One region of the Flavobacterium sp. B183 genome, then DNA from elsewhere that is predicted to be linked to it. Evidence: riboswitches for the same ligand, from Rfam matches in the RefSeq annotation. Region 1 holds a riboswitch; each other region holds the start of a gene.
The links. A riboswitch is a leader RNA that binds a small molecule or an ion and turns the genes downstream of it on or off. The one in region 1 is predicted to bind cobalamin.
Positions count from the first base shown of each region.

Region 1 (4,825 bases):
TTCCTGAAAGATTAACCACCATATGATCAAATCCAACCACAATTGAGCCTCCAAAACCTCCTAAATCAATTGGATATCCTACACTGGTTTCACTTATTCTTCCCAATGCTACCCTCATAACATCTGCTTTCGAAAATCCGTCTTTGTACAAATCATTGGCAAACATTCCGGGTGCCGGATTAAAATCCTGAATACTTGTTATGTAAGGATTGTAATTTTGAGTCTCATTTATCACATTCACTGTGGTGGCGCTTGTGCCTTTTTTATCTCCTTCAGTAACATTTAAGGTTAGTTCATATGCACCGGGATATAAAGCAACAAATCGTAAATCTTTTGTAGTTCCTATAATCGAATCTTTAGTCTGATTCACCGGATTTTTTTTAAGTACCCATTGATAATTTGGATTACTTGTTTCAGCTGAAGCTGTAATATTCAAAACTTTAAAGGTGTTTACTTCAAATTTATCCTGAAGCTTTACTGCTATTGGTACGACGAGTCCTTCTCCGGTGTTGACATCATTTTTATCGTCATCACTGCATCCGGTAAATGCCGCCGCAAAAGCCAATAATAATAAATGGGCAAAGTTTTTTTTCATAATTCCTGATATAATAATTTAGTTTAATACATTTTTGAATGGGTTAACGCGTGGGAATGCTTTCTCCTGAAAGATGCAAATCTGTTGCCCCCATTATTTCTGTCGAAGTTTCTCCTAGCCATCCCGCCTGCTGATTAAGGCCATTGTACACTTTCACAAAATCGATCCCGGGAAGCACTACCTTGTTTCCCTTTTCGTCCACAGCCCAGTTAATATCTATGCCCGAATCATCATCATTGTTCGGAGCATTATCTGCATATCCGTATAAAAAAGCATACTGCACAAAGTAACTTCCCGTTCCGCTTTCATCAACTGCGTTATCGGGCAATCTTGTTCCTTTATAAGTAATAGAAGATTGATCTTTAAGCCATTTTGGCCAGTAATCTAAAGAATGATTGTAGGCATTATTCTGAACCAGATAGCCACTTTTCCCCTGATTGTCTTTCCATAAAATATACTCCATATCGACAAAACCTACTGTACCCGTTGTTCCGCCCGACACCGGAATTTTATTGGGATCAGGTCGGTAATACGTTATTTCATAATGCTGAATCGTTTTAGGCATTTTATGCCCGCCGCCTTCTATCTCGTACCACTGATCGTCCGGAAGCCCGTTTTTATTTTTATCGTAAGCGACCATGATTACACCTGCTTCACTACTTCCGCCACGCATGGTACTGTTTGGATTTGGATTAGCCTCTGCCCAGAAAGCATTGCCCAAAATTCTAAAATCACGTTTACCCTTAACATTAACAATGGTATGATCGAATCCAAAAACAACATAACCACCAAAAGCCCCCAATGAAACCAGATCACCATTTTTCTTGGCCAGATAAGTATTGGCTCTTGATAAAATTCTTTCAGGAGTATCGCCGTCATTCGCAATAGGCAGATCGTTAACAAACTGCCCGGGTGCCGGTTTAAATTCAAATACTTTTGAGATGTAGCTTTTATACTCCTTCGTTTCTTTTGTAACGGTAACGACTACTTTTTGAGTTTGTATACTTCCTTTGTCATTTACAGTAACTGCCAATTCATAAACTCCTGCTTCTGCTGCCACAAATAAAAGTTCCTTTGCTGTAGTAGTACTTAGTGCATAACTTTCTGAAGGTGCTTTTGTAATGGTCCAACTGTAAGTAGCTTCTGTTGTTGCGCTGATTGTTGGATTTAAAGTCATAATTGTAAATCTCTGCATACTAAAAGCTAAATCTGAACTAACAGGTGTCGGATTACTATTTTCATTTGATGCATTATCATCAGAACAATTGGTTAATGAGAGTACTGTAATAAGCAACAATATGGATTGGAAGTTTTTGAAAATATTATGGTACATGTGGTATTGTTTTAGTTGGTAGTGGTAAAAGCAGGAGAAATTGAAGAAATAACAAAAGAAGTTTCAATTAAAGTCTTCAACAGAGCGCAATGTTATCTTTGTAAGCGAACACAATCCCGCATCGCCAAAAGCCCTTGGAATTGTGCTGATTTTTTATTGGAACAGAATTAAAATAAGGGAAGACACCGCCAGATAATGCATTCGGAAAATACCGATTCAACAGTGATTTCCTTTTCAGAAGTGATACTCTCAGAGAGAAAAAGCAACTACACAACACTCCCGACTGAAGCAGAATAGAAGCAAAAACGATAACAATAAATAAGAATTCTCTTTTTGTATTATACATCACTTATTGAATTAAGAAAACTCCGGGATGTATAAATTAAAAACGCAATAAGGAAGAATCCCGTCATAAAAATGACAGGTTTCGTTTATTGTTCTTCAACTTTATTCCACGAAAGTCTTAAACTATGTGATTGTGGCAGGTCTCCTGACTTGTTCCATCTTTAAAACAACCTTCTCATCCCGCACGCGGGACAATGGCATTAGTAACGTTTAAAGACTTGTATAGAACTTACAGTAGCGGGTCTGTTCAGGATTTGCACCTGATTCCCTTTTAACCATTTTTTCTTAAGAAAAAACAGACCAAAATCTGGCGCAAATATATAACTATCTTTTACAATAGCGTAATTCTGAATAAAAAAATGAAATTTTAATAATAATCAATGCGTTACCAAAATTTTAAACTTTTTCCGAAGGTCTATCCAATGGTACCAATTACAGATACATGTTTACTGACTAAACTTCTTTATTTATTTTTAATCTCAATTTTCATAAGTAAAACAATACCCGTAAAAGTTCCTTTTGATCCCTAAATCAGGTATATATACTTGATTTCAGAAGATCCTGACTAGTTACTTTTATAAATAACTAAAACTTAAATATTATGGAAACAGTAAAAATCCCTCAAGGGGTTCAGGTTACACTAAATGTAGCGATAAGTTCTGATGCAATTGTTGGTGCTGCTATTCGTTTAAAAGGTGAGGTAACCACTTACCCAGACAATCAATTTTCAGTAATTCTGGGAGATCTTTCAACACTGCAGAATGAAAAAATGACCGTGCAATCATTATTTCATGTCGATCAAAATATTGACCAAATAATGGCAACTACCCGATTAGATATTGAAGTTTCTTATGGTGACCAAACGCAGAAGCTAACTGTCAAAAAAAGGAAAATATACAATCAGCTTTTTATAGCATTTGCATACGTTCAATTTACAAAACAATAAAGTTATGAAAAACTATTACTTACTAATAATTATAATAATAGGAAACATTTGGAACAGCAGTGCACAGGAAAAAAATGTTCCATTAAGTGAGTTTCCTATGTCTAACTTGACCAGCCCTGCATTTCAATTGCTAGAAGAGACAGTAACAGATATATACACTCCTGAGAATGTAAAAGCATTAGCATTACATGTACAGAACAATTTTGGTGAAAGTATGGCTATAGAAGTAACTCCCTACTTTTTTATTAATACCAAAAGTAAAAAAAGGACCTACGACAGATACATAGGTGTTATGAAAGATAAGGCAACAGGCAACTTAAAACAAAATCCTTTTAGCGGATTAAATACAACTACTCTTTCTTTTGCCTATTTAAAAAAGGATTTTGAAACTATTGCAGGAGACAACAAACGCCAGACCTTTTCTATAGGGGCAAGAACAACATTGTTACGCTTTTTTGATAAAGAAAAAATATATGAAACGAAACAAAATATTCAACGTGTATTAACAGATAAAGCATTAATGATTCCCGAGGAAATACTTCAAATAGTAGATGAAAAAGAACAACAAAAAGCTATAGAAAAATTCTTTTTAGAAGAACAAAAAGTAAGAGATCGCTTAAAACCTTTTGAAAAGATAATCAAACCAATTTTCAAACTGGATGCAGCTGCAGCTTATAGTGAACTTTTCAAGGACAATTCTATAAATGGCGGAACAATTAACCGTTTCGGATCATGGCTAACCGGGGAATTTAATCTGATTTTAAATGAGGATGATGAAGAAAGTTCTACCAATAACTATGCAAATCTTCTGTTTATTGGCCGATATATCGAAGATGGTTTTAATATGGATTCTACTAATGTTTATACCACTAATTATTATAGAGATTTCGGGAGTAAATTAAGTTTTGAATTTGGAAAATTTACCTTAGGATATGAATACATCAAACGAAACGGAACTGTAAAAAGCGAAAGATCTGTAGGTAATATAAGTTTTAGGATAGATAAAAACATAAGTATCACAGGAGCATTTGGAAAGGACTTTCAAAAAGAAGATAACCTTCTGGCGCTTTTTGGAGTAAATTGGGGATTAAATTTTGGCAATTCATCGCCTTCTCTCGAATAGTTGAACCATAAAGAAATAACCTACAAAACACATTGGATGTAATATAAAATTTGAAATCCTATAAAAAAGAAAGCATACTTGTTTTTTCTTTCAATTAACTGATTAGAAACAAGTATGCTTCTATGTCTTATATTAATACAAAAATTACACTACTACTAAATCATTAGCAAATGTTCCTGTACAGGTCCTAATGCAAAAACAATAAACATGGACATCACAGTTAAAATCATAATGACCATAAATAATAAGGTTCCAAAAATACCCGAATCAACTCTCAAAGTGCCCAGCGAAGGAACTACGGCTTTTTTAGCACTTAAATAACCAATGATTAAAAATGCTCCAATCATCGGAATAAAGCGACCGGCCAGCATCGTAACTGAGGTGGTTAAATTCCAGAAAGGAGTGTTATCAGCCAGACCTTCAAACCCACTTCCGTTTCCCGCCATCGAAGACACATACTCATAAACTATGGTGGTAAAACCG
Region 1 covers NZ_CP097434.1:3,538,238-3,543,062, reverse strand. The annotation lists gene M4I44_RS15000 (hypothetical protein) at 1-595, opposite strand, end outside; gene M4I44_RS14995 (cell surface protein) at 639-1,928, opposite strand; cobalamin riboswitch at 2,391-2,593, opposite strand; gene M4I44_RS14990 (hypothetical protein) at 2,875-3,219, shown strand; gene M4I44_RS14985 (hypothetical protein) at 3,224-4,342, shown strand; gene kdpA (potassium-transporting ATPase subunit KdpA) at 4,498-4,825, opposite strand, start outside.

Region 2 (4,825 bases), 2.0 Mb from region 1:
TGTTCCGCTTAAATTGTAGATGTAAGCTTTGCTGTTTGATTTAAAATCACCTCCGTCAGCAAGATATATACGATTATCGTTTACTGCAAATCCATATAAATAACCTACAGGAGAAGTTAAGATTGGTGTAGTAGAAGCTGTTGTAGCAGTAGTATTCATAACATAAACAGAACTTGAAGCAGTATAATAAATCTTACCATCTTCAATATCTAATTGACCAGCATTTCCTAAATTAGCAGGTAAAGCAATTTTGGAAACAGATTTGTCTGAAATTTTTACTTTTACAATTTCCCCGGCAGCACCGTAAGGTTTTCTAAGGATAAAAAGAACTCCGTTTTCTTCTTCAATTGAATCTGCATCTGAACCAATAGTAACAGTTTCTACTGTTTTGGTTGTAATGTTTACCACCAACAACTTGTCGCTGTTATTTGGCTCAGTGATGTATAGTTTTCCATTATCTAACACAATTCTGTTTCCTGTACCTTTCAATTCGATTTTAGATTCAACAGTATTTGTGCTTAGATTAATTACGGCAACATAATCGTCAATATTGGCGTTAGGGTTTTTTTCCGGGTCAGTGTAGCTAGGATAGGTATTAGCATTAGTTACATAAGCTTTACCATCCTTTACAACACCATAGCGAGGGTTAGCAAGTCCGGTGTCAATTTTTGCAATCAATTTAAAACTATAACGGTCTACTACATTAATAACATTTGATCCACCGGCAATAATATAAGCCTTGTCTCCGTCAAAAAAGATGTTTTGAAGATATTTTCCAACGAAATCACTGCTGTTTACTGTCTTGTAAACATCTTTTGTGAAAGTATTTAAATCGTCAGATATGAAAGAAACGGAGCCACCGTCAGTAAAGTTTCCTTCATTTAAGATGAAAACGCCATTATCATAAACTCCCTTAGGTCCGTCAGAGTCGTCATTAGAGCAAGAAACAAAAAGCGATGCGCTTAATGCTAATAGGAATAATCTAGTTAGTTTCATTATTTTAAAATTTAAAGTTTAAGTACAGGTTATAATTTCTTCCGGGCATAGGTCGGTATTCCAGACTTTGATAGAAGGTGTTCCAAACATTCAAAACCTGAATGCCTACTTTGAAAGAAGATAAAAGTTTAAAATCGTAGTCTACACCAATGTTCGAAACAGTGTAAGCCGATACGATTTTTTCGGGGTCATTGTCAGCTTGTGTGTACACAAATCCATTATACAGAAATTGATAATTGGCTGAAATGTTATTTCTTGAGTAAGCGATGGCAGCGGTTACTTTATGAAAAGGAACAAAAAACAATTGCTTTTTGGTTTCTACATTTTCTGAAATTGAATAGGCATACGTCGCATTTGCAGTCAGGTTGTTTTTGCCAAAACTCTTTTTCCAACTCAATAGTGTTTCGGCTCCGTAACTGTTTACTTTGTCTGTGTTTTGCGGTGACCAGATACCATTAGCTCCCGGGACCCATTGCAATAGATCTTTTATTTTGATATAATAAAAAGTCTGAGTCAAAGAGAAGTTCTTAATGGTGAAAACGTTTCCAATTTCGGCCTGATAAGAACTCTCCGGTTTTAAATTAGGATTTCCGCCTTGTTCCCAGTACAAATCATTGAAAGTTGGAATTCGGAAATTACGGGATACATTCAATTTTAAATTGTACAGTTTCCCAAATTGATAGGAGGAACCTGCGGAGAATAGAACGGGTGATTTGTAATTGTCTGTAAACTCTTTACGAACCCCAAATTCGTTTTTCCAGTCCGCAGAAATATCTTGTTTTATAAGTAAAGCAGCAGAACTTATTTCTCTAACATTATCACCAAAACCACTTCCGTATCCTTTAGTTCGGTTGTAGTCCAGGATACCATTTAGTTGTATCGATTCCAGTAATTGATAGCCTAAATCTGCCTTAGAGATGAAGTTTTCGGTCTTTCCATAAGTGTAAATATTGCTCGAATTGTCGGCATAATATTTATAGTTTTCGAAAATATAGGCTGTTTTTAAATTGGTTTTGAATCTGCCAAAATCACCATCATATTCCAATAAGTTCCGATTAAAACCATTTACATATTTACTTTTAGTTTCAGATTCCGAAACTAATGAGGTATTTCGGTCTGTGTTTGAGGTTTGGGTATATAGCTTTAAACTGTTTTTGTCGTTGATTTTATATCCTGCATTGGCACTTAGGGTAATAACATCATACTGACCGTTTTGATTCCAGCGCTGTTCGCCTTTCCAGTTGTATTGGTTCAGGTATTTATAATCGTTTGTAGAACTATTTTTAGAAAAACCAATCTGAGTACTCCATTTTTTATTGGAGATACTTGTTTTATAATTAATTCCGATCGTGTTGAAACTTCCGTAATCCAATCTTAAACTGTTTTCAAATTTATTGTAAAAAGCGAGATCCGTATTCAAGTGTACGGTTCCTCCAACGGCTCCGCTACCGTAAATAACACTTCCTCCTCCTGCTTTTACACTTATAGAATTATAATCGGATCCGGAAATGGTATTAAAATCAGTACTTCCGTTCATTTGAGAATTAATGTTGATTCCGTTCCAGATTACAGCCGTTTGCGATGATGTTGTACCTCTAAAAGCAACTGTAGAAAGCATTCCACGGCCGTACTCTTTAAAATAAATGGTCGAATTAAAGTTTAACAAATCCGTTAATAAGGCTTCATTTTTGCCAATAACAGAGTCATTTAGTTTTAAAACCGATTGTGAATTGGAGTATTTTTTAAGATTAGCGTCAGAAACGACAACTGTTTTAAGTTTCGTAATAGAATCGTTCTGCGCCACAGTAATCTGGCACAACAATAAGAAACAAAGAGCAAAAAGTTTTTTCAAAGTCATAATTTCTACACTCTTTTTCCCGAGAGCTCGATATTGATTATAAAGGCAGGTCTCCTGGCTTGCGTCTTGTTGTTTACCTTCCCATTCGTCAGCGCGAGCAGTGGTTTTGTAGTTAACAACAAGCATTCTTTTCAGAACAAAGCTTACAGTTGCGGGTACAGCTCAAGATTTATGACTTGATTCCCTTTTAATGTGTATGAATGAACACAACCTTAATTTTCTGCAAAGATAAAGTTAAAATTATTGAATTTTCAAATTTGTTTTCGTTTTGGAGAGGGATTCTGAACAAATGATAATTTAATTCACTATTTTAATAACCTGTCCGAACGCTACTTTATTGGTAAAAGCGTCTTTTAGTGGTAATCCGGACTGATGACATAAAATACTTCTGATCACACCCGCATGTGAGACAATGACTACAGGAGCTGTCTGGTTGAAAACATAATCTTCTAAAAACGTACCCACTCTTTCATGAAGTATTGTAAAAGACTCCCCATTTGGGACTTGTGTGGTGACAAAATCTTCCATCCAGGGATTAAGTTCTTCCGCAGGAATTGCATCCCAGTTTTTCAATTCCCAATCGCCAAAATTCATTTCCATTAAACGACCGTCCATAATAAAGGAAGCTGGTTTTATAGTATTCTGAATGTATTCTGCCAGCATAGTACAACGTTTCAAAGGACTTGAAAAGAGTAGGGCCTTAGGAGGTAATTGCGAGACAATATCCTTAAAGATTTCTTCGAATGGAACAGCCAAATCTACATCGGTCTGACCGTAGCAGATCCCTTTTTCGCAGGTTGTTTCGGTATGACGAACTAGATAAATTTCCATATCAGAAGAATGCTTAAATAGTAAATAACTTCACAAACCTGTTGCGTTGCTCCCAGGCAGTCACCCGTGTAACCATCAATCCATTTTTGGAAGTAGCGGGCTAAAAAATAACGCATGATGAATACCGGAATAATTGCCAAAAGAAATTCAGATTGAAAAAATGAAAGTACCAATAATGGAATTAGTCCGAAGAAGAACGAACCTGTAATTTCTTTCCAACTGTGTTTCTTAGCTATAGGCTTGCTTTTACTCGTCGCATCATCGCGGGAGTATTCATGTGTGAAAATAATTGATATTGCTGCAAGGCGACTTAAGGAATGGGCCGAAATGAATAAGAGGAAAATTAGAAAAATGTTAGTAGTAAAAAGTGAAATGGATTCTGAAAGCAGTTTGAATTTTAATAGAAATAGTAAAACTAAACCAATCGCTCCGTAAGCTCCAATCGCACTGTCTTTCATAATAAGCAGAATTTTTTCTTTGGTCCAGCCGCCTCCAAAACCATCACAAACATCAGCAAAACCATCTTCATGAAAAGCTCCGGTGGTTAATATTGAGGCGATAATAGCCAAAAGTACTGCGGTTTCAATAGAGAGAAAAAGCGAGAAAAGATAAAAAGCCAGAAAGGAAATGCTCCCAACAATCCAACCAATGAAAGGAAAATAACGTGTTGCCTTATTTAAATAGTCAGGATCATGATTGATGTTTTTAGGGCACGGGATTCTGGTGTAAAACATTAAACAGGTAAAGAAAATATGTAGTTCTTTTTTCATTTAAGATAATTGATTAAGGCAAAATTAAAGGATAAAATTGTAAACTGAGAGTGAAAACTATTTCCGGCTCACTCCCGCGCTTTCAAAACTGGCCATTTCATTCAGAAAAACTTCAGCTGATTTCAGAATTGGAAAGGCAATCGCGCAGCCTGTACCTTCTCCCAAGCGCAAATCCAGATTCAGAATAGGTTTTGCATTTAAATAATCTAATAATTTCTGATGGGCTTTCTCGGCGGAACAGTGACAGAAGACCGCATTTTTATGAATAGCAGGATTTATTTTTGAAGCGATTAAAAAGGCTGTACTACAAATAAATCCATCCACCAGAAGGAGCATATTGTTCTCAAAAGCAGTTAACATCCCGCTGGCA
Region 2 covers NZ_CP097434.1:87,350-92,174, reverse strand. The annotation lists gene M4I44_RS00470 (YncE family protein) at 1-996, opposite strand, end outside; gene M4I44_RS00465 (TonB-dependent siderophore receptor) at 1,001-2,854, opposite strand; cobalamin riboswitch at 2,881-3,084, opposite strand; gene cobC (alpha-ribazole phosphatase) at 3,152-3,685, opposite strand; gene M4I44_RS00455 (adenosylcobinamide-GDP ribazoletransferase) at 3,670-4,455, opposite strand; gene cobT (nicotinate-nucleotide--dimethylbenzimidazole phosphoribosyltransferase) at 4,513-4,825, opposite strand, start outside.
Region 2: it holds a riboswitch for cobalamin, as region 1 does, so the genes downstream of both, M4I44_RS00465 (TonB-dependent siderophore receptor) here and M4I44_RS14995 (cell surface protein) in region 1, are expected to answer to the same signal.

Region 3 (4,825 bases), 1.6 Mb from region 1:
CAATAAAGGAATCGATATTCATTTGCACGAATCGCCACCTTCAGGAAAATCGGCTATAGAATACATCATTAAAAAAACTGAAGAGAACAAACAATTACAGGGAAAAACTTATATCAGCCATGGTTTTGCATTGGCCAGAATGGATCCGAAAGATTTAGAGGGAATAGCCGAAAAGATGGGAGCACTTGGAATAGGAGTCATTTCGACAGTGCCGATCGGAAAAACCATCATGCCCATTCCTACTTTAAAGAAGTATGGTGTGAAACTAATGACGGGTACCGACAGTATTGTCGACCACTGGATGCCTTTTGGAACCTGTGATATGCTGGAAAAAGCAAAATTATGTGCACAGCTTTATGGCTGGACAGACGAGTACAATTTGAGCCGTGCTTTGCATATCGCCACCACAAACGAGGTGTTGCCGCTTAACGATGCAGGTGTACGCGTATGGCCGGCAGCGGGGGATGATGCGCATTTTATTTTGGTAAAAGCAAGCTGTTCTGCCGAAGCGGTAGCTCGTTTGCCAAAAAGAGAAGGCGTGTTTTTTAAAGGTAAAATGATAGCAGGACAGATGACCGGCTTGTAAAAAAAATGAAAACGTATTTCTTACCGTCAATAAGCTGACCAGAAGAGATACAGTTGCCTGCAAAAGAATAATGGTTTGGATTTTATGTTTAATCTGAATTACAAGCATAAAAAAACAATCAGAACCACTAGGTTCTGATTGTTTTTTTATTTGAAATCGATATTAAATTTATGATGAGTTACCTCAGCATAAGAATTTAGCGTAATTTTTTTATATACTATTTACCATTTGATGTACATACTGCCCCAGGAGAATCCTGCTCCAAAAGCCGTAATAACAAGATTATCTCCTTTTTTGAAATCGTTTTTGAAATCCCAAAGACATAACGGGATGGTTGCCGCTGTAGTGTTACCGTATCTTTGAATGTTTACTTTAAACTTCTCAATAGGAATACCAACTTCTTCACTTACTGCCTGAATAATTCTCAAGTTAGCCTGATGAGGAATTACCCAGTCTACCATATCCGGAGTCAATGAAGCTTTTTCCATTAGTTCTTTCGAAGTACCGCTCATGTTTCTCACAGCGTGTTTAAAAACGGTTCTTCCTTCCTGATGTACAAAGTGCTGTTTGTTTTGAATGGTTTCTTCTGTTGTTGCCAAAAGAGAACCTCCGGCACGTACAGAAAGAAATTCAGCTCCTGTTCCATCTGTTCTGAAAATGTTTTGATGAATACCACGACCGTCTGTAGTAGGTTGTAAAAGTACAGCACCAGCGCCGTCGCCAAATAAAATACAGCTGTTTCGGTCTTCATAATTAACGATCGAACTCATTTTATCGGCACCAACTACGATAACATTTTTGTATCTGCCGCTTTCAATAAAGCTTGCGCCTACCGAAAGTGCGTATAAAAAACCACTGCAGGCAGCGTTAAGGTCAAATCCCCAGGCGCTTTTCAATCCTGCTTTTTCGCATACCAAACTGGCAGCGGGAGTAAGAATATGATCGGGTGTTGATGTTGCGAGTATTAAACAATCAATATCCAGAGGATTTATATCATAATTTTTTATTAAATCTTTAATGGCGAAAGAAGCCATATCTGAGGTTGCCAGTGTAGGGTCATCCAATATTCTTCTTTCTTTTATGCCTGTTCGAGAGGTAATCCACTCATCTGTTGTATCTATTCTTTTTTCTAAATCAGTATTGCTTAAAACCGTTTCCGGTACATATCCTCCAATAGCAATAATGGAAGCCTTTGTTGTATTCATTGAATTTTTTGTTTCTCTTTTAGTGTTCTTTTAATTTTGACTTTCGGCCCAAAACCTTTCTCCAGTCCATTTTACAAGAGTTTTTCGAAGAATATGTAGTACGAGGGGCATCTTCATTTACAGGGGCGCAATTTAACAAATATAAAGACGCAAAAATCTCGGGATTTGTTAATTTACTTTTAATATTTCTATTTCACTTCATTATTAATAAAATCAATTCCTGTTTTGAATGATTTTGTTTCAGTTCTTCAATGTTTATAAAAAAGCAATCCAACTGAACCTATTATTGGTCGCAAAAATGCTTTTTTGTTACGGGTAGGTTTAAAAAAGTGAAGAATATTTAAAACAGCATTCTTTTAATGAATGAATGAAATTTGGTCTCATTCATTGTCAAAAGTGTAATATGAACTAATTAACTCTTGTTTTTATAAAGATAATTCTATCTTTACGGCCAGATTAAGGTCTGTTTTTTCTTTAGAGAAAACAGTTAAAAGGGAATCAGGTGTAAATCCTGAACAGACCCGCTACTGTAAGTTCTGTAAAAGTCTTTAACGTTACTCATGCCATTGCCCCGCTTTGCGGGATGAGAAGGCTGTTTAAAGATGGAACAAGTCAGGAGACCTGCCGGAATCACATAGTTTAAGACTTTCGTGGAATAAAGTTGAACAACAATAAACGGACCTGTTATTTTGTAACGGGATCCTGCCTTATTGCTTTTTTGACGATCATATCCCGAAGTTTATTTAATTAAATCAGTGATGTGTAAGACCAGAAAATTACTTTTATTTCTTTTCGTATTGTTAGCTCCCGTCGTACTTCACTCGCAGACTACTAAGGACAGTCTGAGGGTTTTGAAAGAAGTACTGTTAAAAGCAAAACCTTATCAGGAAGTGATTCCCGTACAAAGCCTCTCAGGAGTACTGCTTGAAAACTTAGCCAGCCACAATGTTGCCGATGCACTTCGTTATTTTGCCGGAGTACAAATCAAGGATTACGGTGGTTTGGGCGGACTTAAAACGGTGGATGTACGCAACATGGGAACGCATCACGTGGGTGTTTTTTACGACGGAATTCAGTTAGGAAATGCACAGAACGGAGTTACAGATTTAGGAAAATACTCTCTCGATGATATGGAATCTCTCACCATGTATAATGGTCAGAAGAGTGAAATATTTCAGTCGGCTAAAGATTTTGCGGCAGCTTCTACTATCTATTTGCGCACCAAACGGCCTGTTTTTGAGAATAACAAAAAGACCAATTTCTTACTGCGTTATAAAACCATGTCCATCAATTACAATGACCTTTCTTTTAGATTGGAGCATAAATTAAGTGATAAAGTAAGTTGGAGCGCCAGTTCTGAATACATAAAATCTAATGGCGAATACAAATTCAGATACAAAAGAAACAATCTCGACGGTACTGTGGCTTATGATACCTCAGCCACGAGACACAATAGTGATATAGAAGCATTCCGTTTCGAGTCTGGTCTGTATGGGAAAATGAAGAACGGCACTTGGGATGCCAAAGTGTATTATTACGGTTCCGAAAGAGGAGCACCGGGAGCTATTGTAGAAAATAAGTTTTCGGATGGTTTTAGACAGTACGACAAGAATTTTTTTGCACAGGGTACTTTTATAAAAGATCTTAGCGAAAGATATAAATTTCAGGCTAAGGCAAAATATGCTTATGATTATACTCATTATGTAGCCAGAGACACCACCAGTGTACTGGGTGAAGTAGTTACCGAAGGTGCCCAATCTGACGATAGTTATTACCAACAGGAATATTATTTTTCAGCAGTCAATCTGTACAAGATTCTACCCACTTGGGACGTTTCGTTGTCAACTGATTTTCAGTACAACCGCCTTAATGCAACCAGAAAAGGGATAAAGACCCTGTTCTCTTATCCGGAGCGCTACACCGCTTTGTTTGCGCTGGCAAGTTCCTATAGACTGGATGGCTTTAAAGTTTTGGGCAGCGTTGTGGGAATGCACGTGCAGGAAGAAGTACGTTACAATGCCAAAGCTCCCGATAAAACAGAATTTACTCCTGCTATATTTTTGGGTTACACTCCTTTTAAAGCTTATGATTTTAATGTAAGAGCTTTTGCGAAACGTATGTTCCGAATGCCCACTTTTAATGATTTGTATTATACGATGGTCGGTTCCAGTACCTTAAGGCCCGAATACATGAATCAATATGACATTGGATTTACCTACAACATACCAGTAGAGAAAGGTTTCCTGGATCAGTTTTCTCTTCAGGTCGATGGATATTATACCAATACTAAAGATAAAATAATTGCTGCTCCAACCGGAAATTTATTCCGTTGGATGATGACTAATATCGGGCAGGTGAAAGGAAAGGGAATAGAGTCGGCTGTGGATATGAAAATGCATTTCGGCAAAGTAAATCTGACTACTCATTTAACCTATACGTATTCGGAGAGTCGAGATTACACCAAGTTTGCCGGTTTGGAATTATCCTCTTACGGAGATCAGATTCCTTACACACCCCGGCACAGCGGATCCGGAATATTAAATGCAGATTATAAGTCATGGAATTTTAACTACAGTTTTATATATGTAGGAAAACGCTACAACGGAAATGTAAACAATATCAAAATTAATGAAGTGCAGCCTTGGTACACCCATGATTTGGCGGTTCAGAAAATGTTCTCCTTTCATCAGTATAAAATAAAAGGAACGATCGAATTGAACAATGCCCTGAATCAGCAGTACGAAGTGATTTATAACTATCCGATGCCGGGCCGTACTTTAAAATTTATAATCAGTATTGCACTATGAAAAAGAGAAGTACCCAATTCCTGCTTAGTTTATTTGTTGCTCTTCTTTTGGTTTCCTGTAGAGAAGAAGAAACTATTTTTCCCTCTTCGGATAAAAGTGTAGCCGCACCCAGAAGCGATGGCAAAATAGAAGGATTTTATCTTTTAAACGAAGGTAATATGGGAATGAACCGTGCCAGTATTGACGTGTTCAATTACAGAACCGGGAATTATACCACCGATATTTAC
Region 3 covers NZ_CP097434.1:5,186,947-5,191,771, reverse strand. The annotation lists gene M4I44_RS21225 (amidohydrolase) at 1-586, shown strand, start outside; gene M4I44_RS21220 (beta-ketoacyl-ACP synthase III) at 808-1,791, opposite strand; cobalamin riboswitch at 2,234-2,435, shown strand; gene M4I44_RS21215 (TonB-dependent receptor) at 2,550-4,598, shown strand; gene M4I44_RS21210 (YncE family protein) at 4,595-4,825, shown strand, end outside.
Region 3: it holds a riboswitch for cobalamin, as region 1 does, so the genes downstream of both, M4I44_RS21215 (TonB-dependent receptor) here and M4I44_RS14995 (cell surface protein) in region 1, are expected to answer to the same signal.